3 regions of the Streptomyces sp. NPDC051976 genome follow, and region 3 is predicted to be linked to each of the others. Evidence: riboswitches for the same ligand, from Rfam matches in the RefSeq annotation. Region 3 holds a riboswitch; each other region holds the start of a gene.
The links. A riboswitch is a leader RNA that binds a small molecule or an ion and turns the genes downstream of it on or off. The one in region 3 is predicted to bind thiamine pyrophosphate.
Positions count from the first base shown of each region.

Region 1 (7,342 bases), on a different contig from region 3:
GCACCCGCCAGGTGCCGTCGACCGCCAGCGCGGGCAGCGGCAGCGCGTGCAGATACGACGTCCAGCCGCTCACCGCGTCGGGGTCGGGACGGCTCGGCCCGCGCGGCGGATAGCCGCCGGTCACGATGAACCACAGCTCGTCACGCCGCCGCGAGTCCAGCCCGAGCGCCTCCGCGAGTCCGTCGAGCCGCTGTACGGGGATCGGCCGGCAGGCGGCCTCCCAGTCCTGGTACAGCCGGGTCGAGATGCCCAGCCGCTCGGCCACCGCGAACTGGCTCAGCCCGGAAGGCCGGTGACCGGTATGCCCGGTGATCGGCTCGGGCAGCCCGGTGTACCCCTTGCGGGCCTGGCGAAGGAACTCCTGGATCAGTGGCGGCTCGTCGTCCAACTGCGGTCCCCTCGCTTCTCCCCCGAAGGTGTCCCGACGCGTCAACTCACCTACGGCGACGGGGCGTTTACCCTTCGATCGTGTGCCGTGGGCCGCGGGACTGTCAACCAACCCGCAGTACCGCCCTGACCTGCGCGTACGCGATTCCGCTTGCCTCTGGGGGCGGGTCTTCGCACGCTCGTCCGACTCGCCGCGCACCGCGCTGACCTGCGGATTCATCCGATGTTCAGCTCGGCCGCGGACACGGCGGACCGCCGGGCAACGGCTCCGTGTCCAGTTAGGGACGTGTCTCAACTGCGACAGCCGCCCGCGGGACGGATGGGGCCGAAGGGACGGCGGCACGCCGCGGCCGGACCGGGCCTGCGGTCCGCCGCCGGTGGGGCCGCCCGTCCGGCAGGCGGTCCGGCGGTCGGTCCGGCGGTCGGAACCCGCCCTAGAGGTCGGTCATGTCGATCGACCGCGCCAGCCGGATGCCGACCTCGAAGCGGGTGGACACCTGCAGCCGTTCCATGAGCTTGCTCATCACCCGCTGTACCGTACGCCGGGCGATGCCCAGCGTCCTGGCGATCCTGTCGTCGCTCAGCCCCAGTGCCATCAGCCGGATGATCGCCCGCTCCTGGTCGCTCAGTTCGAGCTCCCCCGACCGCACGCCCGCACCGGCGACGTCCAGCGGCTTCCCGCGCAGCCAGTAGTCCTCGAACAGCGCCGCGTACGACCGCACCAGCACCGCGCCGCGCACCAGCGTCATCGACGTCGCCCGCCGGCTGGGCACACCGGGCAGTACGACGGTGTGCCGGTCGTAGACCAGCAGGTCGTGGGCCCCGTGGTCGATGACGCGCACATCGACGCCCGCGTCCGACAGGTCGTGCAGGTACTTGTTGTACCGCGGCACCTGGAGCAGCGCCTGCCGGTACAGCGCGCGGAGCCGTACACCGCGCCGCACCAGCACCGCGTCCATCTCCAGCGCCCGGACCAGCACGCCCATGTCCTCCGGCATCGCCCCCGGGTGCAGCGCGTCGGAGGTGTCCCGCGTAGTGGCCTCCAGATCCGCCAGCGCCCCGGCCCGGCTCTCCGGGTCCTCGTACTCCTCGACCACCACGTGCTCGCGCAGCCCCGCCGCCGCGGGCCGGAACACCGTCAGCAGCGCCTGCGTCGTGTCCCGCCACTCCCGGGCGCTCTCCAGATGGGCGGCGGCGTCCGACAGATACGTGTCCATCGCCGCGGCGAGCGCCGCGTCCGGGTCGACGGCCTCCACCCGCCCGCCCACGACCCGCACCAAGCCCAACTCCCGCAGCGTCCGCAGCCCCGCCTCGCCCCGCCCCCCGTCGAGCCCGGCCGCCAGCCCCACTTCCGCCACCCCGAGCCGGCCCCCTTCGGCGACGACGGTGTACACAGCGAGAGCAGCCTCCACATCCCGCCCGCCCCGCGCCGCCATCTCCCCCCACCCCTCCCCCTGGGCCACCCCATCCCGTCGAGCCCCTGAGCATACGGCGAGTGGCCCAGACCATTGGGGCGGTTCCGGCGCTACGCCTGCGGCAGCGGCTGGACGGTCAGGTGGTAGTCCCGCGCGATACGGCCGTCGCCGTCCAGAACGAGGAAGGCCCGTGCGGCCCAGGCCACTTCGCCGGTCCTTGGGCCCTTGGCGTATGTCAGCTGGAGGGTGAGCACGACCATGTCGTCGCCGTGGACGGTGACATGGCCGTCGTGGGTGACGTGGTAGTCGCCGGAGGCGACGAACAGCGTGTACGCCTCCGAGACGCGGTCCATGAGGCCGTCGTGTCCGCGGAAGCGGGCGCCCTCGACGAACTCGACGCCGTCCGGCGTCCACAACTCGGCGACGGCGCTTCGGCGGGCGGCGGCGTCCGGCTCGCTCCAGACGGCCACGTAGCGGCGTACGGTCCGGTCGACGTCGGTGGTGATGTGCTGCATGGTGGGCCAACTCCCTTGGTGGGTGTGCTGGTGGGTGTGCGATCGGCGGCCGGGATCCGGCCGCGGGCACCACGCTCGGGGCGGCCGTCGCGGGAGGGTCAAGGCACCAGGTCTCCCCGGACTCTCCCGTGGGGGGAGACCGCACAATCGACGGGTGACGAGCTATCTGTCGATCGGCGACTTCTCCCGCGCCACCCACATGACCGTCAAGACCCTGCGGCACTACCACGAGATCCGGCTGCTGGAACCGGTCGACGTCGACCCGCACACCGGGTACCGGCGCTACTCGCCCGAGCAGATCCCCACGGCCCAGGTCGTACGCCGCTTCCGGGACCTCGGGATGCCGCTGGAAGAGATCAGGACCGTCCTGGCCGCCTCCGACGTGGCCACCCGCAACCGGCACATCAGCGCCCACCTGGACCGGCTGAACCACGAACTCGGCCGCACCCAGCGGGCGGTCGCGGCACTCCAGGACCTGCTGACGCCGCCCGCGCCCGGGGACGCCCCCGCGATCGAACTGCGCAGCGTCGCCGCGGTCCCGGCCGCGGCCATCACGGCGACGGTCGAAGCCCAGGACGCCGCGACCTGGTTCCAGGGCGCCCTCGGCGAGCTCTTCGCGACCCTCGCCGGCCAGGGACTACGGGAGACGGGCCACGCGGGCGGCGTGTACGCGGACGAACTGTTCACCCACCACCGCGGCCGGGCCACCGTCTTCGTCCCCACCGACGGCCCCGTCCGCCCCCTCGGCCGCGTCGAGCCCTTCCACGTCCCCCCGGCCGAACTCGCCGTGATCCACCACCACGGACCCCCCACCGAAATCGACCGCGCCTACGGCACCCTCGCCACCTACGTCGCCCGCCACGCCCTCGCCGTCACCGGCCCCCTCCGCGAGTACTACCTCACCGGCCCCCACCACACCCCCGACCCCACCCACTGGCACACCGAGGTCTGCTGGCCCATATTCCGCACCACCACCGCGGCATGAACAGCGCGCGGGCCCGGGCAGCTCCCATGACGCGGAAGCCGCCCGGTCGCCCGGTCAGTCCGCCAGCGGCAGGTACACACGGTTGCCCGCGGCGGCGAACTCGCGGGACTTCTCGGCCATGCCGGACTCGATCTCGTCCTGGGTGCCGCCGTGGTCGCGGCGGATGTCGTGGGAGATCTTCATCGAGCAGAACTTCGGCCCGCACATCGAGCAGAAGTGGGCCGTCTTGGCGGGTTCGGCGGGGAGGGTCTCGTCGTGGAAGGAGCGGGCGGTGTCGGGGTCGAGGGCGAGGTTGAACTGGTCTTCCCAGCGGAATTCGAAGCGGGCGTCGGAGAGGGCGTCGTCCCAGTCCTGGGCGCCGGGGTGGCCCTTGGCGAGGTCGGCGGCGTGGGCGGCGATCTTGTAGGTGATCACGCCGGTCTTGACGTCGTCGCGGTCGGGGAGGCCGAGGTGTTCCTTGGGGGTGACGTAGCAGAGCATCGCGGTGCCCCACCAGGCGATCATGGCGGCGCCGATGCCGGAGGTGATGTGGTCGTAGGCGGGGGCGACGTCGGTGGTGAGCGGGCCCAGCGTGTAGAAGGGGGCCTCTTCGCAGATCTCCTGCTGGAGGTCGATGTTCTCCTTGATCTTGTGCATCGGGACGTGGCCCGGGCCCTCGATCATGGTCTGGACGTGGTGCCGCTTGGCGATGGTGTTCAGCTCGCCGAGGGTGCGCAGTTCGGCGAACTGCGCCTCGTCGTTGGCGTCCGCGATGGAGCCGGGGCGCAGGCCGTCGCCCAGGGAGTACGTGACGTCGTACGAGGCGAGGATGGAGCAGAGCTCCTCGAAGTTCTCGTAGAGGAAGTTCTCGCGGTGGTGGGCCAGGCACCAGGCGGCCATGATCGAGCCGCCGCGGGAGACGATGCCGGTCTTGCGGCGGGCGGTGAGCGGCACGTAGCGCAGGAGCACGCCGGCGTGGACCGTCATGTAGTCGACGCCCTGCTCGGCCTGCTCGATGATCGTGTCCTTGTAGATGTCCCAGGTCAGTTCCTCGGCGCGGCCGTCGACCTTCTCCAGGGCCTGGTAGAGCGGGACGGTGCCGATCGGGACGGGGGAGTTGCGCAGCACCCACTCGCGGGTGGTGTGGATGTTGCGGCCGGTGGAGAGGTCCATGACCGTGTCGGCGCCCCAGCGGGTGGCCCAGGTCATCTTCTCGACCTCCTCCTCGATGGAGGAGGTGACCGCGGAGTTGCCGATGTTCGCGTTGACCTTCACCAGGAATCGCTTGCCGATGATCATCGGCTCGATCTCCGGGTGGTTGACGTTGGCGGGCAGCACCGCGCGCCCCGCGGCGATCTCGTCGCGGACGACCTCGGGGGAGACGTTCTCGCGCAGCGCGACGTACTCCATCTCCGGGGTGATCTCGCCGCGCCGGGCGTACGCGAGTTGGGTGACGGGCGCTCCGGGGCGGCCGCGGCGGGGGAGCCGGGGGCGGCCGGGGAAGACGGCGTCGAGGTTGCGCAGCCCGCCGCGCGGCGAGGTGTGCTTGAGGCCGTCGTCCTCGGGGCGGACCGGGCGGCCGGGGTACTCCTCGGTGTCGCCGCGGGCGATGATCCAGTTCTCCCGGACGGGGGCGAGCCCGCGCCGGACGTCGGTGTCCACGGACGGATCGGTGTACGGGCCGGAGGTGTCGTACAGCGTCACGTCGCGGCCGTTGGTGAGGTGCACCTGCCGGACCGGGACCCGCAGGTCCGGCCGTGACCCGATGACGTACGACTTGTGCCAGCCGATGTCGCGGACGGCGGCGGCGTCACTGTCGCCGTCGCCGATTCCAGGCGTGCGTGCATCCTGCATGGTCATGAGACCCACTCCCTACGCCGGCATTACCCGGTAACAGGTTCAGCGGTCGGCGCAGCTGTCGCGTCAGCGATCCAGCGCCCTCTCAGCCCGGTGCTCCGAGCTCCCGCGTTTGCAAAGGTGGCCCCACGGTAGCGGTTGACCCGCGACACACACCAGTGGCCCTTGCGATGATCGGCCGGTGGCACCCGAACCTCATGGTCAGCACCCCGTCCCCGGCCAGGCGCCGTACCGGCCGCCGACCCACGCGCAGGCGACCGGGCCCGCGCCCGCCCCCGTGCCTGGGCACGGACAGTCGCATGGGCACACCCACGGGCACAGCCATGCCCACGGCCCGGTGCCACCGGTCTCGAAGCATCTGCGCAAGGTGATCGCCGCGGTGCTGGTGCCGTTCGCGGTCGCGGTGCTTGCGGGTCTCGTGCTGCTGTGGCCGGGCGGTGCGCCCGGCCACGCGCGGTCCGGGGTGGGCTTCGACCAGCAGACCCGGCAGGGCAAGGTCACCCGGCTCGTGGAGGTGTCGTGCAAGGCGGCGGGCGCGGCGCCGTCCACTTCGGCGGCCGGCGGCCGGACCCGCGACGACTGCCAGAAGGCCACCATCGAGATCGCGTCGGGGCCCGACAAGGGCAAGACGTTCACCGAGATCGTGCAGCCGGACCAGACCCGCCGCTACACCGTCGGCGAGGGCGTGGTGCTGGCGTACGCGCCCGACGCGCCCCAGGGCCTGCGGTATTCGGTGACCGATGTGGACCGCGGGTTCCCGCTGGCGCTGCTCGCCGGGATCTTCGCGCTCGCGGTGATCGTGGTGGGGCGGATGCGCGGGCTGATGGCACTGATCGCGCTGGCGGTGTCGTTCGCGATCCTGACGCTGTTCATCCTCCCGGCGATCCTGCACGGCGACGATCCGCTGCTGGTGGCGGTGGTCGGCGGCAGCGCGATCATGCTGATCGCGCTCTACATGTGCCACGGGGTCAACGCCCGTACGTCGGTGGCCGTGATCGGCACCCTGTGCTCGCTGTTCCTGATCGGCCTGCTGGGCTCGGTCTTCATCTCCTGGGCGCATCTGACCGGCAACACCTCGGACGAGACCGGGCTGATCCACACCCTCTACCCGGACATCCAGATCAAGGGCGTGCTGCTGGCGGGCGTCATCATCGGCTCGCTCGGCGTGCTCGACGACGTGACGGTCACCCAGACCTCGGCGGTGTGGGAGCTCAAGGACGCCGACCCGGGCGCCAGTTGGCGCAAGCTGTACGGAGCGGGCATGCGGATCGGCCGCGACCACATCGCGTCGGTGGTCAACACCTTGGTGATGGCGTACGCGGGCGCCGCGCTGCCGCTGCTGCTGCTCTTCTCGATCGCGCACAGCGGTGTGCTGCGGGTGGCGAGCAGCGAGCTGGTGGCGGAGGAGATCGTACGGACCCTGGTCGGCAGCATCGGCCTGGTGGCGTCGGTGCCGCTGACGACGGCGCTGGCGGCGCTCGTGGTGAGCGCCGACCGCCACCCCGGGAACGCGGTCGGGGCGGCGGCCGGCGGCGGCACCCGGGGGCGTCGCCGCCACGGCAGGTAGCCGGCGGTCGGACGTGGGAGGCGGCGGGCGCGCGGCCCGCCCGCGTCACCAGTCGCGCCGCGAACCCGAGTCGGACGAGGATGTGACGCGCTTCACGACGTAGATCAGTCCGCCGACCAGCGCGACGAACACCAGCGCCTTGAACAGCAGGCCCACGATCATGCCGATCAGGCTGCTGAAGACGACCAGCGCGATGACCGGGATACCGATCCACTTGACCCACCAGGGCAGGCCCTTCAGCAGATTCTCCATGGCGTCCGAACTCTCCTTCGTTCCCGTGTACGGCGTTCCGTCGATACTTCGACTGTAGGGCCACAGGTGCGCCGTGCGGAGGCCCCGGGCACCGGATGCGACCCTGAACGCACCCTTAGGGTTCCGGGGGTGAGAAGACCACCATGACCCTGAGGTCCTCGGTGATGTGGTGGAAGCGGTGCGGGGTCCCGGCCGGTACCCAGACGACGCTGCCGCGGGCGACCGTGGTCGTCTCCTCCCCCACGGTGATCGAGGCGCGGCCACTCACCACGAGGTAGATCTCGTCCTGGGCGTGCGGCTGCTGCGGGTCCGTCTCCCCGGCCTTGAGCGCGTAGAGGCCGGCCGACATGGTGCTTTCGCGCAGGAAACGCAGATAGGCACCCTC
Region 1 covers NZ_JBFAXL010000002.1:126,164-133,505, forward strand. The annotation lists gene AB0M29_RS02900 (helix-turn-helix domain-containing protein) at 1-388, opposite strand, end outside; gene AB0M29_RS02905 (helix-turn-helix transcriptional regulator) at 822-1,823, opposite strand; gene AB0M29_RS02910 (nuclear transport factor 2 family protein) at 1,913-2,317, opposite strand; gene AB0M29_RS02915 (MerR family transcriptional regulator) at 2,472-3,302, shown strand; gene thiC (phosphomethylpyrimidine synthase ThiC) at 3,357-5,141, opposite strand; TPP riboswitch at 5,134-5,258, opposite strand; gene AB0M29_RS02925 (YibE/F family protein) at 5,416-6,705, shown strand; gene AB0M29_RS02930 (DUF5326 family protein) at 6,751-6,957, opposite strand; gene AB0M29_RS02935 (cupin domain-containing protein) at 7,073-7,342, opposite strand, start outside.
Region 1: another riboswitch for thiamine pyrophosphate. It lies ahead of thiC (phosphomethylpyrimidine synthase ThiC); the one in region 3 lies ahead of AB0M29_RS30615 (thiamine ABC transporter substrate-binding protein).

Region 2 (7,342 bases), on a different contig from region 3:
CGCCGAGCACGATGACGATCACCTCGCGCAGGTAGACCCCGCCGACGACGCCGAGGAAGCCCGCGAAGGCGAGCAGCCGCCAGCGCAGCCGCGCCTTGTACTGCAGCAGCACCTCACCGAGCAGCCACAGCGCGACGATGCCGAACGCGATGTAGAGCACCGAGTAGCCCATGTGCCCACTTCCCTATCTGGAGCCAGGCCGTCACGCCCGCTGGTGCAGTCCGAGGTTCTCGTAGATCTCCAGCGATGCGGTCGAGTGGTTAAGAGTAATGAAGTGGAGCCCGGGAATGTCCTCCGCCAGCAGACGGCGGCACATATCGGTGGCGAACTCGATGCCGATCGCCCGTACCGCGGCGGGGTCGTCCTGCACCGCGAGGATGCGTTCTGCCAGGTCCGGGGGGAACGGGGAGTTGCCGAGCTGGGAGAAGCGCTCGATCTGCCGCACATTGGTGACGGGCATCACCTCGGGGATGATCGGGGTGCTGCAGCCCGCCGCGTCGACCCGGTCGCGCAGCCGCAGGTAGTCCTCCGCGTCGAAGAACATCTGGGTGATGGCGAAGTCGGCGCCCGCGCGGCACTTGTCGAGGAAGTGCCGGGTGTCGGTGGCCGGGTCGGTGGAGCGCGGGTGCATCTCGGTGAACGCCGCGACGCCCACGCAGAAGTCGCCCGACTCCTTGATCAGCCGCACCAGCTCGGCGGCGTAGGTGAGGCCCTGCGGGTGCGGGATCCACTCGCCCATCGGGTCGCCGGGCGGGTCGCCGCGCACGGCCAGCATGTTGCGGATACCGGCGTCGGCGTACTGCCCGATGATGTTGCGCAGCTCCGCGACCGAGTGGTTGACCGCGGTCAGATGGGCGCAGGGGGTGAGTGTGGTGTCCGAGACGATCCGGTCGGTGGCCCGGACGGTGCCCTCGCGGGACGAGCCGCCCGCGCCGTAGGTCACCGAGACGAAGGTCGGCCCGACCGCCTCGATCCGGCGGATGGCGTTCCACAGCGTCCGCTCGCCCTTCTCGGTGCGGGGCGCGGCGAACTCGAACGAGTAGGAGCGTCCGCCGCCCGCGAGGAGCTCACGGATGGTGGTCGCTCGGTCTGTTCGTGTGGATGAAGTCCCCAGGGCCATGAATGCAGGCTAACCGTGGTCGGCGACGGTGCGTAACCGGGAGGGCGGATATGCCCGGCTACGTCCATTTCCCGTCCATCTGCTGGACATCCCGGGTCCTTCCGGGACCGGACGCCGCCGGGGCGGTGTCCGGCCTGGTCACCCGGCGTAGGACCGTACGATCTTCGCCAGCTCGGCGGCCGCGGCGGCCGGATCGGCCGCTTCGGTGATCGCCCTGACCACCACGACCCGGCGGGCGCCCGCGTCCAGCACCTCGCGGACGTTGCCCAGGTCGATGCCGCCGATGGCGAACCAGGGGCGGTCGGTGCCGAGCGCGGCGGCGTACCGCACCAGGCCGAGGCCGGGCGCGGGGCGGCCCGGCTTGGTCGGGGTGGGCCACACCGGGCCGGTGCAGAAGTAGTCCGCGCCGGGCTCGGTGGAGGCGGCGGCCGCCTCCGGCTCGGCATGGCAGGACCGGCCGATGACCACGTCGTCGCCGAGGATGGCGCGGGCGGCGGGCACCGGCAGGTCGCCCTGCCCCAGGTGGAGGATGTCCGCGCCGGCCGCGTGCGCCACGTCGGCCCGGTCGTTGACCGCGAGCAGCCGCCCGTGCCTGCGGCAGGCGTCGGCCAGCACCGAGAGCGCGGCGAGCTCCGCCGCGGCCTCGATGCCCTTGTGTCGCAGCTGGATCACGTCCACCCCGCCGGAGAGCGCCGCGTCGGCGAACTCGGCGAGGTCGCCGCGCTCGGTGCGGGCGTCGGTGCACAGATACAGCCGGGCGTCGGCGAACTGCTCGCGGGCGGTGGTCATACGGTCTGCTCCCCCTTGTCAGGCCACACGGCCGCCGTGCGGTGCGGCCGGTCCGGACCCTACCCCGGTCCGGACCGGTACGGCTCGGCGCGGGTGACGACCGCGCCCGCTCCCTGTCGCGGGCGAGGTCGTCACACGGCGAGGGCCTGCGCGCGGCGCTTCACCTCGGTCCCGCGGTTCTCGCGCAGCGCCTGGGCGGGCGTGCCCGGGAGGCTCTCGTCCGGGGTGAAGAGCCACTCCAGGGCCTCCTCGTCCGAGAACCCGTCGTCCTTGAGGACGGTCAGGGTGCCGGACAGGCCCTTGGTGATCGCCCCGTCGCCGACGAAGTCGGCGGGGACCATCAGGACCTTGTTCTCCCCGCGGCGGACCGCGAGGAGCTGGCCTTCCTTGATGAGGGGGCGGATCCGGGTGATGTCGAGCCCGAGCCGCTCGGCGACCTCCGGGAGCGTCAGCCACGAAGGGACAAGGGCGTCAATACGTGCGTCAACCGACGAGAAAACAGTCACAGGACAAGGGTGCCACCCGCCACCGACAACCGCTGCGGTGCCGCCGCCGTCCGTGCTCCGGCGCGCCGGGGCCGCGGGCGGCGGCAGCACCGGGCCGCACAGGGGTCAGCGCACGGCGAACTTGAGCTGTACGGCGGGGTCCGCGGCCATTTCCGGGTCCACCACGGCCGAGCGGGTGATCAGCTTGCGGCCCTGCGCCAGGTCACGCGGGCGGTCGACGACCAGGACGGCGACCAGCACGCCGTCACGCAGCCAGCACACCGTCCAGGCCGCGGTGGCCGGGTCGCCGCGCAGCAGCATGGTGTCGGCGGTCGTGTGGTGCCCGGCGTACTGCACGAAGCGGCCGAACTGCTCCGACCAGAAGTACGGCACCGGGTCGTACCGCTCGTCCCCGCCCAGCATGTTGGCGGCCGCGGTCCGCGGGCCCTGCACCGCGTTGTCCCAGTGGTGCACCAGCAGCCGCTCGCCGTAGCGGGCGGAGGGGAAGGACGCGCAGTCGCCGACGGCGAAGACGCCGGGGGCGGTGGCGTGCAACCCTTGATCGGCCAGGACGGCGCCGTCCGGCCCCAGCTCGACCCCGGAGCCGCCCAGCCAGCCGGTGGCGGGCCGGGCGCCGATACCGACCACGACGGCGGCGGCGGGCAGCCGGGAGCCGTCGGCCAGCAGCACCGCGCCCGCTTCCACCGCGGCCACCGGTGTACCGGTGCGCAGCTCCACCCCGGCCTCGGCGTACCAGCTCCGCATGTGCGCGGTGATCTCCGCGGGCAGCGCCGCGGCGAGCGGCCGGTCCGCGGCCTCCACGACGGTGACGGCGCAGCCGGCCTTCCGGGCGGCGGTGGCGAACTCGGCGCCGATCCAGCCCGCGCCGACCACCACCACGTCCCGCCGGGCGTCGAGCACCGGCCGCAGCGCGGCGGCGTCGTCGAGGGTGCGCAGCAGATGGACGCCGGTCAGTCCGGCGGTGCCCGGCAGCGCGACCGGGTAGGCGCCGGTGGCCAGCACCAGCCGGTCGTACCGCAGCGCGCCCACGTCGGTGACCAGCTCACGGGCGTCGGTGCGCAGCGCCTGGGCGCGCACCCCGAGCCGCAGGTCGACGTCGAGGGCGTCGAAGTCGACATCGAAGCGGACGTCGAGCGGTTCGCCGCCGACCGTGCCCAGCAGCACTTCCTTGGACAGCGGCGGGCGGTCGTACGGCGGGTGCGGCTCGTCCCCGAGCAGCGTGATCTCCCCGCGCCAGCCCTGCTCCCGCAGGGACACCGCCGTCTGCACCCCGGCCATCCCGGCCCCGACGATCACCGCGCTCAGCTCGCTCACCGGATCACGTTAACGCGCCTGTCAGGTGACATGGCGTCAGACGGGCGAGAAGCGGCCGAGAACCGCCGCCCCCCGCACTCGCCCTTAACCGCGCCCGCGCAACGGGGATAGGGTGGCCGGGCCAGAGAACTCGCGGGAGCCCGGACGCACCGGGCTGAGAGGGCGGCTGACCGGCCGCCGACCGTACGAACCTGATCCGGGTCATGCCGGCGAAGGGAGGAGCGGTACATCCATGCATACATCTCGGAGCAGCGGCTTCGACGTGCTCGTGGTGGGCGGCGGGATCATCGGTCTGGTGACCGCGTGGCGGGCGGCCCAGCGGGGCCTGCGCACCGCCGTCGCGGATCCCGAGCCCGGCGGCGGGGCGGCGCGGGTGGCGGCGGGCATGCTGGCCGCCGTCACGGAGCTGCAGTACGGCGAGCAAACGCTGCTGGACCTCAATCTCGCCTCGGCCCGGCGCTATCCGGACTTCGCGGCCGAGCTGACCGACGCCACCGGACTGGACCTGGGCTACCGGGCGTGCGGCACGCTCGCCGTGGCACTGGACGCCGACGACCGGGCCCACCTGCGTGACCTGCACGCCTTCCAGATCTCGCTCGGCCTCAGCTCGGAGTGGCTCAGCGGCCGGGACTGCCGCCGCCTGGAGCCGCTGCTGGCACCGGGGGTACGCGGCGGGCTGCGGGTGGACGGCGACCACCAGGTGGATCCGCGGCGGCTCGCCACCGCGCTGCTGCGGGCCGCGGAACTGGCCGGGGTGACCCTGCTGCGCTCCGCGGCGGCCCGGATCGAGACGGCGGGCGGCCGGGCGGCCGGCGCGCTGCTCGACGACGGCACCGCGGTCCACGCGGACCGCACGGTGCTGGCCGCGGGCAGCCTCAGCGGGCGCACCCCCGGGGTGCCGGAGGAGGTGCTGCCGCCGATCCGGCCGGTGAAGGGCCAGATCCTGCGGCTGCGGATCCCGCCCGGCCATGCGCCGTTCCTGTCCCGTACGGTCCGGGCGGTGGTCCGCGGCAGCCATGTCTACCTGGTGCCGCGGGAGAACGGCGAGCTGGTGCTCGGCGCGACCAGCGAGGAGTTCGGCTGGGACACCACGGTCACCGCGGGCGGCGTCTACGAACTGCTGCGGGACGCCCACGAGCTGGTGCCGGGCATCACCGAACTCCCGCTCACCGAGACCCTCGCGGGCCTGCGCCCCGCCTCCCCCGACAACGCCCCGCTGCTGGGCCGCACCGCGCTCGACGGCCTGCTGCTGGCCACCGGCCACCACCGCAACGGCGTGCTGCTCACCCCGGTGACCGGCGACATCATGGGCGAACTCCTCAGCACCGGCGAACTGCCCGGCTACGCCCTGCCCTTCACCGCCGAGCGCTTCGCCCACGTCCCCGCACGGCAGGAGCAGACGGCATGACGATCACCGTCCTCGTCAACGGCGAACAGCACGCACTGCCCGGCCCGGTCGCCCTCGACGCGGTGGTGGCCGCCCTCACCACCGCCCCCTCGGGCGTCGCCGCCGCCCTCAACGAGACCGTCGTCCCCCGCACCCGCTGGAGCGCCACCCCGGTCGCCGACGGCGACCGGGTGGAGATCCTGACGGCCGTCCAGGGAGGTTGAGCGATGACCACGAGTACGAGCACGACCGCACTTGACGACCCTCTGGTCATCGGCGGCGCCGTCTTCTCGTCGCGGCTCATCATGGGGACCGGCGGCGCGCCCAGCCTCGACGTGCTGGAGCAGGCGCTGCTCGCGTCGGGCACCGAGCTGACGACGGTCGCGATGCGGCGGCTGGATCCGACGACCAAGGGCTCGGTGCTCTCCGTGCTGGCCGCGCACGGCATCCGGGTGCTGCCGAACACGGCGGGCTGCTTCACCGCGGGCGAGGCGGTGCTGACCGCGCGGCTGGCCAGGGAGGCGCTGGGCACCGACTGGGTCAAGCTCGAAGTCATCGCCGACGAGCGGACGTTGCTGCCCGACCCGGTCGAACTCCTCGACGCGGCGGAGACGCTGGTCGACGACGGCTTCACCGTACTGCCGTACACCAGCGACGACCCGGTGCTGGCACGGAAGCTGGAGGACGTCGGCTGCGCGGCGATCATGCCGCTGGGCTCGCCGATCGGCTCGGGTCTCGGCATCCGCAACCCGCACAACTTCCAGCTCATCACCGAGCGGGCGGGGGTGCCGGTCATCCTCGACGCGGGCGCGGGCACCGCCTCCGACGCGGCCCTGGCGATGGAACTCGGCTGCGCCGCGGTGATGCTGGCCTCCGCGGTGACCCGCGCCCAGCACCCGGTGGTGATGGCGGAGGCGATGCGGCACGCGGTCACCGCCGGGCGGCTGGCCCACCGCGCGGGGCGCATCCCGCGCCGCCACCACGCCCTGGCGTCCTCCCCTTCCGAAGGAGCCGCGTACCTGGACCCGGAAAGGCCCGCTTTCCGGTGATCCGCCGTGCCGATACGGCCCGCTCGGTTACGGTTTGGTTCCGTTAGGCCACAGCCGCGCCACAGTCCGGGCGCGTACCGCCGGACGGGTCATGGGTGCCTCGTAGAATCGGCGACCGTGGACACGACCGTGCAGGACCCGCTCGTCGGGCAGACGCTCGACAACCGATACCGGGTCGAGGCGCGCATCGCCGTCGGGGGGATGGCCACGGTCTACCGGGCCGTGGACACCCGGCTGGACCGGGTGCTCGCCCTCAAGGTGATGCACCCGGCCCTCGCCTCGGACACCGCTTTCGTGGAGCGCTTCATCCGCGAGGCGAAGTCCGTGGCCAAGCTGGCGCACCCGAACGTCGTCGCGATGTTCGACCAGGGCACCGACGGCACCTATGTGTACCTCGCCATGGAGTATGTGGCGGGCTGCACCCTGCGCGACGTCCTGCGCGAGCGGGGCGCGCTGCAGCCCAGGGCCGCCCTGGACATCCTGGAGCCGGTGCTGGCGGCGCTCGGCGCCGCGCACCGCGCCGGGCTGATCCACCGCGACATGAAGCCGGAGAACGTCCTCATCGGCGACGACGGCCGGGTGAAGGTCGCCGACTTCGGCCTGGTCCGGGCGGTGGACACGCAGACCAGCGCCGAGACGGGCTCGCTGCTGGGCACCGTGTCGTACCTGGCGCCCGAGCAGATCGGGCACGGCACGGTCGACCAGCGCACCGACGTCTACGCCTGCGGCATGGTCTTCTACGAGATGCTGACCGGCCGCAAGCCGTACGACGGCGCCACTCCCGTACAGGTGATGTTCCAGCACATCCACGAGGACGTGCCCCCGCCGTCGGCCGCCGTCGCGGGGATCGCGCCGGGTCTCGACGCGGTGGTCGCCCGGGCCACCGCCCGCGACCCGCGGGGCAGGCCGGACGACGCCGTCCAACTGCTGGCCGAGGTGCGGGACGCGCGCGCCGGGCTGACCGTGGAGCAGCTCGACAGCGAGCCGTCGCCGGCCGAGCCCGCGGACACCATCGGCGCGCTGACCGGCGCCGGTTCCGAGGACCCGACCAGTGTCGTACGGCGCCCGGTGACGGCGATCGCGGAGCCGGTGCCCGCGGGTGACCCGCTGAACCGGACGAGCAGGCTGATGCTGCCGCCGCCGCTGCCGGACGAGCCGCCGCCGTCGCCGCCGGGAC
Region 2 covers NZ_JBFAXL010000045.1:56,879-64,220, reverse strand. The annotation lists gene AB0M29_RS33180 (hypothetical protein) at 1-172, opposite strand, end outside; gene metF (methylenetetrahydrofolate reductase [NAD(P)H]) at 203-1,120, opposite strand; gene thiE (thiamine phosphate synthase) at 1,259-1,909, opposite strand; gene AB0M29_RS33165 (Rv2175c family DNA-binding protein) at 2,041-2,415, opposite strand; gene AB0M29_RS33160 (FAD-dependent oxidoreductase) at 2,521-3,693, opposite strand; TPP riboswitch at 3,852-3,965, shown strand; gene thiO (glycine oxidase ThiO) at 3,962-5,137, shown strand; gene thiS (sulfur carrier protein ThiS) at 5,134-5,340, shown strand; gene AB0M29_RS33145 (thiazole synthase) at 5,344-6,165, shown strand; gene pknB (Stk1 family PASTA domain-containing Ser/Thr kinase) at 6,283-7,342, shown strand, end outside.
Region 2: another riboswitch for thiamine pyrophosphate. It lies ahead of thiO (glycine oxidase ThiO); the one in region 3 lies ahead of AB0M29_RS30615 (thiamine ABC transporter substrate-binding protein).

Region 3 (7,342 bases):
CGGCCCCCTCACCTCCATGGCCGCCGTCCTCATCGCCGTCTGCGTCCTCGCCACCGCCGCCACCGCGATCTCCGAAACCAAACGCGCCCGCGAACCCTCCACCACCGCCCTCCGCCAACTCGGCGCCTCCCCCGCCCTCCTGAGAACCGCCGTCGCCTTGCGCGTGGGGGTACTCCTGCTAGTGGTCCTCCCCCTGACCGCGGTGATCGCGAACTTGGCGACGACGCCGGGGAGGTGAGGGGGGCGGTGCCTCGTGCGGGGGGGCCTGGCAGGGGTGCCTGGTGCGGGGGGCCTGGCAGGGGTGCCTGGTGCGGGGGAGCCGTCTTCCGTGGGCGGCACCGCATCAGCCCCTTTTTTGCCGCCCTCTCGCCTCCGGCGGCTTAGACCCGGTGTCGACGGTCGATCGTGCTCGATCCCCTCGTTCCTCGGGGAACTCCGCGCGTTCTCCCTTTCGACACCGGCGCCGCCTTTGGCTCGCTGGCTACATCACCGCACCCCGCGACGCAGAGGCACCGTTCCGGGGTGCCGGACCGTGCCCCGAAGGGGCGCGGGGAACTGCGCGGCCAGCCCCCCGCCGGGGGAAGGTCCCGGGGACGGGCTCGGGCGGCAGCCCGGGGGGAAGGCCGCTCACCCTTCGTCCGGGAGGACGACCGCCTCGTCCGGGGTGAAGGTGACCCCGACCCGTTCCCCGGGCTCCGGCGCGGAGCGCAACCCGCATTCGGCCTCCAGTCGGGGGCCCTGGTCGGGGCTGAGGATGAGGGCGATGTGGCTGCCGCGGAAGGTGCGGGCGAGGACGGTGCAGGGGAGGCCGGCGTCGGGAGTGGTCAGGCGGACGCCCGCCGGACGGACGAGGAGGCGGCGGGCGCCCTGGGGCGAGCCCGGGGGGACCGGCACCTTGCCCCAGGGGGTGGCGGCGACGGTGCCGCTGACGGTGGCGTCGGCGATGTTGTCGAAGCCGAGGAAGGAGGCGACGAACGCGGAAGCGGGGTGCTGCCAGACCTCCAGCGGCGTCCCCGACTGCGCGATCCGCCCGTCGCGCATGACCACGACCCGGTCCGAGAGCGCGAACGCCTCGCCCTGGTCGTGGGTGACGGCCAGCACGGTGGTGCCCAACTGCCCGAAGAGCTGGCGCAGTTCCACCACGAGCCGCTCCCGCAGCGAGCGGTCGAGCTGGCCGAGCGGCTCGTCGAGCATGAGCAGCCGCGGCTCGGGGGCGAGCGCCCGGGCCAGCGCGACCCGCTGCTGCTCGCCGCCGGACAGCGTGGCGACCGCGCGCCCCTGGGCGCCGGGCAGCCCGACGAGGTCGAGGAGTTCGGCGACCCGCCGCTCCCGCCCCTCCCGCGGCACCTTCCGCATGCGCGGCCCGAAGGCGACGTTGCCCCCGACGTCGCGCTGCGGGAAGAGCTGGTGGTCCTGGAACATCAGACCGACACCGCGCCGGTGCGCCGGCACCGCCGCCTGGTCGGCGCCGTCGAGCAGCACCCGCCCGGCGTCCAGCGGCTGGAGCCCGGCGACCACCCGCAGCAGCGTGGACTTGCCGCTGCCGCTCGGCCCGAGCACGGACACCGTCTCGTGCGCGCCGACCTCCAGGTCGACGGCGTCCAGCGCGGCCCGCGCGCCGAACCGTACGGTCGCGCCCTCGATCCGCAGCAGCGCGCCCTCGTCCGGCTGCTCCGCCTTGCGCGTCGGCGTCATCTAGAACTCTCCCGAACGGTCGGCGGAGGTCCGCAGGTTCTCCAGGATCAGCAGCGAGGCGGCGCAGACCAGCATCAAGATGGTGCTCAGCGCCATCGCCTGGCCGTAGGTGTAGGGCCCGGCGCGGTCCAGCAGCCGGGCGACGGCGACCGGCAGGGTGGGGCTGTCGGGGCGGGCGATGAAGACGGTCGCGCCGAACTCGCCGAGCGAGACCGCGAAGGCGAACCCGGCGGCGATGGCCAGCGCCCGGCCGACCAGCGGGAGTTCGATCTCGCGCCAGACCCGTAGCGGGGACGCGCCCAGCACGGCCGCCGCCTCCCGCAGCCGGTCGTCCACCGCCCGCAGCACCGGCAGCATGACGCGGACGACGAAGGGCACGCCGACCAGCGCCTGGGCGAGCGGCACCAGGATCCAGGACTCCCGCAGATCCAGCGGCGGCTTGTCGAGGGTGATGAGGAAGCCGAAGCCGATGGTCACCGCCGAGGTGCCCAGCGGCAGCATCAGCAGCGCGTCGAAGCCGCGCACCAGGCGGCCCGCCCTGCGGACCAGCGCGGCGGCCGCGAGACCGCCGATGGCCAGTGCCATGACGGTGGCGACGGCCGCGTACCGCAGCGAGTTCCAGACGGCCTGGAACGGGGCGACAACGAAGGTGCCGCCGTTCGCGGAGCCGAGCGCGCGGTAGAAGGCGAGGCCGTAGCCGCCGGGGCCGTCCAGCGAGCGGGCGACCAGGACGCCCAGCGGCAGCAGGATCAGCAGCGCCACCACCGCGAGCAGCCCGCCGAGCATCGCCCACTCGCCGCGGCCGCGCGGCCGGTGCGAGGTGCCCGCCGCGTCCACCAGCCGCAGCGCGGACTCCCGGCGCCGTACCGTCCAGGCGTGGACGGCGAGGATCGCGCCGACCGCCACGAACTGCACCAGGGTGAGCACGGCGGCGGTCCGCAGGTCGAGCAGTTCCGCGGTCTCGCGGTAGATCTCCACCTCCAGGGTGGAGTACGTGGGCCCGCCGAGGATCTGGATGACGCCGAAGGAGGTGAAGGTGAACAGGAACACCATCAGCGCGGCCGCGGCCACCGAGGGCCCGAGCGCGGGCAGCGTCACCCTGCGCCAGGCGGTGAGGCGGCTCGCGCCGAGCATCACCGCGGCCTCCTCCTGGCGCGGGTCGAGCTGCGCCCACAGACCGCCGACGGTGCGGACGACCACCGCGTAGTTGAAGAAGACATGGGCGATGAGGATCGCCCAGACCGTGGTGTCCAGCCGGACGCCCCACAGCGAGTCGGTGAAGCCGCCGCGGCCGAGCAGCGCCAGGAACGCCGAGCCGACCACCACCGTGGGCAGCACGAACGGCACCGTGACCACCGCGCGCAGCAGCCGCTTGCCGGGGAAGTCGAGCCGGGCGAAGACATAGGCGCCGGGCAGCGCCACCGCCAGGGTCAGCGCGGTGGACGCCGCCGCCTGCCAGCAGGTGAACCACAGCACGTGCCGGATGTCCGGGTCGCCCAATACGTCGCCTATGGTGGCGAACTGCCAGCGGCCGTCCTGCCGCAGGCCGCGCCCGACGATGGACGCCACCGGGTAGGCGAAGAAGACCGCGAAGAAGGCGGCGGGCACCGCCATCAGCACCAGCCGTACCGCGGTGCCGCGCCGGCGGCGGCGACGCGCGGCGTCCGGACCGGCGCCCGCGGCTCCCCCGGCAGGCCGGACGGCCGCGGCGCCCGCCTCCGCGGTCCGCCCGCCAGGGCTCACTTCAGGACGATCGACGACCATGCCTTGACCCACTCGTCGCGCTTGGCGGCGATCTTGTCGGGGGCCATCGTCTCCGGGTCGGCGACCTTCGCGCCGTACTTCACGAACACCGGCGGCTCGGTGGCGTCCGTGCGCACCGGGTCGACGTACATCTGCAGCGGCATGTCCTGCTGGAACGTCTTGCTGAGCATGAAGTCGATCAGCGCCTTGCCGCCCGCGGTGTTCTTCGCGCCGTGCAGCAGCCCAGCGAACTCGATCTGCCGGAAGCAGGTGCCGGTGGAGACGCCGACCGGCGACTGGGCGGGCGGCGGGGTCACACCGACGACCTCGGCGGGCGGGCTGGAGGCGTACGAGACGACCAGCGGCCGGTCGCCCTTGGCCTTCTTGCCCGCCGCGGAGCCGGAGAAGCGGTCGTTGTACGCCTGCTCCCAGCCGTCGACGACCTCGACGCCGTTGTTCTTGAGCTGCTTCCAGTACGCCTGCCAGTTCGCGTCACCGGTGGCGGCCGCGCTGCCCAGCAGGAAGGCCAGGCCCGGGGAGGACGTCGCCGCGTTCTCGGTGACCAGCAGGTTCTTGTACTCGGGCTTCACCAGGTCGGCGAAGGTGGCCGGGGGCGTCAGCTTGTGCGCGGTGAAGTACGCCCGGTCGTAGTTGACGCAGACGTCGCCGGAGTCGATCGGCGTCACCCGGTGCTGGGCCGCGTCGAGCTGGAGCGCGGCGGGGACCGTGCCCAGGTCCTTGGCCGTGTACGAGGTGAACAGGCCGTTGTCGAGCGCCCGCGAGAGCAGGGTGTTGTCGACGCCGAAGAAGACGTCGCCCTGGGGGTGGTCCTTGGTGAGGATCGCCTGGTTGACGGCCGCGCCCGCGTCACCGCCGCGCAGCACCTTGACGGTGTAGCCGGTCTCCTTGGTGAACTCCTTGAGCACCGGCGCCGAGGCGGCGAAGGAGTCGTGGCTGACCAGGGTGACGGTCTTGGACTTGCCGGATCCGGTGGCGGACGAATCGCCGGAACCGGAACCGCCGCCGCAGGCGGCGAGCGTCGTGGCTCCCGCGGCGGCGAGGACGAGCGCGCCTATGGCACGCCGACGGATGGACTTCATCTGGCTGACTCCCTACGCCGGTATGACCCGGATCAGGTCCGAGGGTCTGCGGCGTGTGGAAGCCGCACTCTCAGCGCCGTCGCAGGCGCTCCCCTGTCGGAATGTTCATTTGTACGAACGCACGAGTCCGTGCGACAACCCGAGCACCTTAGCAGCAGGTCAGCGCTCCGCCGCCGCGAGCTGACCACAGGCGCCGTCGATCTCCTGGCCGCGGGTGTCCCGTACGGTCACCGGCACGCCGTGCGACGCCAGCGCCGCCACGAAGGCCCGCTCGTCCTCGGGGCGGGACGCCGTCCACTTGGAGCCGGGCGTCGGGTTGAGCGGGATCAGGTTGACGTGCACCAGGTGGTTCTTGAGCATCCGGCCGAGCCGGTCCGCACGCCACGCCTGGTCGTTGATGTCCCGGATGAGCGCGTACTCGATGGAGATACGGCGGCCGGAGACGTCCGCGTAGTGCCAGGCCGCGTCGAGGACCTCGCGGACCTTCCAGCGGGTGTTCACCGGCACCAGGGTGTCGCGCAGCTCGTCGTCGGGCGCGTGCAGCGAGACCGCGAGGCGGCACTTCAGGCCCTCGTCGGCGAAGCGGTACATCGCCGGAACCAGGCCGACCGTGGAGACGGTGATGCCGCGCTGCGACAGCCCCAGGCCGTCGGGCTCGGGGTCGGTCAGCCGGCGGATGGCGCCGATCACCCGCTTGTAGTTGGCCAGCGGCTCGCCCATGCCCATGAAGACGATGTTCGACAGCCGCGCCGGGCCCCCGGGGACCTCGCCGTCGCGCAGGCTGCGCATTCCGGCCACGATCTGGTGCACGATCTCGGCGGTGGACAGATTGCGGTCCAGGCCCGCCTGCCCGGTGGCGCAGAACGGGCAGTTCATTCCGCATCCGGCCTGCGAGGAGATGCACATGGTGACCCGGTCGGGGTAGCGCATCAGCACCGACTCGACGAGCGTGCCGTCGAACAGCTTCCACAGCGTCTTGCGGGTGTCGCCGTCGTCGCACGACGCGTGCCGCACCACCGACATCAGCTCGGGCAGAAGGTCCCCGGCCAGCTTCCCCCGCGCCGCGGCCGGGATGTCCGTCCACGCCGCCGGATCGTCCGCGTACCGCGCGAAGTAGTGCTGCGAGAGCTGCTTCGCCCGGAACGGCTTCTCCCCCAGCTCGGCCACCGCCTCCCGGCGCTCCGCGGGAGTGAGGTCGGCGAGGTGCCGCGGCGGCTTCTTGGCCCCCCGCGGCGCGGCAAAAGTGAGTTCTCCAGGCACAGGCATGATCTGACAAGTGTCGCAGATCGCCGGAGCGGCTCGGGCTAGCCGTTCCCCACGAAGATCACCAGCAGCAGCCAGACCACCGGGGCCGTCGGGAGCAGGGAGTCCAAGCGGTCCATGATGCCGCCGTGGCCGGGGAGGAGGGTGCCCATGTCCTTGATGCCGAGGTCGCGCTTGATCATGGACTCGCCGAGGTCGCCGAGGGTGGCGCTGGTCGCGGCGGCCAGGCCGAGGATCAGGCCCTGCCACCAGCGGCCGTCGTCGATGACGTACTGCATGAGCAGGGCGCCCGCGATCATGGCGAAGGAGATCGCGCCGAGCAGGCCCTCGCGGGTCTTGCCGGGGCTGATCCTGGGCGCCAGCTTGTGGCGGCCGAAGCGCCAGCCGACCGCGTAGGCGCCGGTGTCGCTGATCACGGTGAGCAGCAGGAAGACCAGCACCCGCCGGGGGCCGTCGTCCGCGGCGAGCATCATCACCACGAAGGTGGCCAGGAAGGGCACGTAGAACGCGGCGAAGACACCCGCGGTGACGTCCCGCAGGTAGTTCTCCGGTGGCTCCGTCATCCGCCAGACCAGGACGGCGAGCGCGGTGAGCGCCATCGCCACCCACGCGCCGTCCGCGCCGCGCAGATATCCGGCGATCAGCATCGCCGTACCGCCGACCAGCAGCGGGATCAGCGGCGCGCGGATGCCCTTGCGCTCGGCGAGCCGGGAGGTCAGCTCCCACAGGCCGACGCCGGCCGCGGCCACCACGACACCGACGAAGACCGCCTTGACGATGAAGAGCGAGGCGGTGATCACGACCCCGAGGCCGACGCCCACCCCTATCGCCGCGCGCAGGTTCCGTCCGGCGGACTTCTTCGCGGGCGGCGGAGGCGATTGCGGCGGCTCCGGGGCAGAGGGCATAGGAGAAGTCTTCCCGCCGTCCAGGTCATCGCGCGCGGAACCCGCCGGTTCCGTCACCGTGTTCTCGGGCGCTCCCCAGTGACCGGCGCGTGGCGAAGCGCCCCAGGAAGAGTCGTTCACTGAGCTTCGCCTCGCGTCGTCGTCGGTGTGTCGGCCGGGGAGTGGAACAGGGGACGGAACTGTGCTGAGCGGTCGTGCGGCGGCGGTCAGACCTCCAGCAGCTCGGCTTCCTTGTGCTTGAGCAGCTCGTCGACCTGGGCGACGTACTTGGAGGTGGTGTCGTCCAGCTCCTTCTCCGCGCGGCGCACCTCGTCCTCGCCGGTCTCGCCGTCCTTGACGAGCTTGTCCAGCGTCTCCTTGGCCTTGCGGCGGACGCTGCGGATCGAGATCTTGGCGTCCTCACCCTTGGTCTTGGCGACCTTGATGTACTCCCGGCGGCGCTCCTCGGTGAGCTGCGGGAAGACCACCCGGATGATACGGCCGTCGTTGCTCGGGTTGACGCCGAGGTCGGAGTTGCGGATCGCCTCCTCGATGTTGCGCAGGCTGCTGCTGTCGAAGGGGGTGATCACCGCCATCCGCGGCTCGGGCACGGCGAACGAGGCGAGCTGGTTGATCGGGGTGATCGCCCCGTAGTAC
Region 3 covers NZ_JBFAXL010000039.1:4,818-12,159, forward strand. The annotation lists gene AB0M29_RS30600 (hypothetical protein) at 1-238, shown strand, start outside; gene AB0M29_RS30605 (ABC transporter ATP-binding protein) at 628-1,695, opposite strand; gene AB0M29_RS30610 (iron ABC transporter permease) at 1,696-3,309, opposite strand; gene AB0M29_RS30615 (thiamine ABC transporter substrate-binding protein) at 3,435-4,538, opposite strand; TPP riboswitch at 4,531-4,643, opposite strand; gene rlmN (23S rRNA (adenine(2503)-C(2))-methyltransferase RlmN) at 4,698-5,804, opposite strand; gene AB0M29_RS30625 (phosphatidate cytidylyltransferase) at 5,843-6,826, opposite strand; gene frr (ribosome recycling factor) at 6,913-7,342, opposite strand, start outside.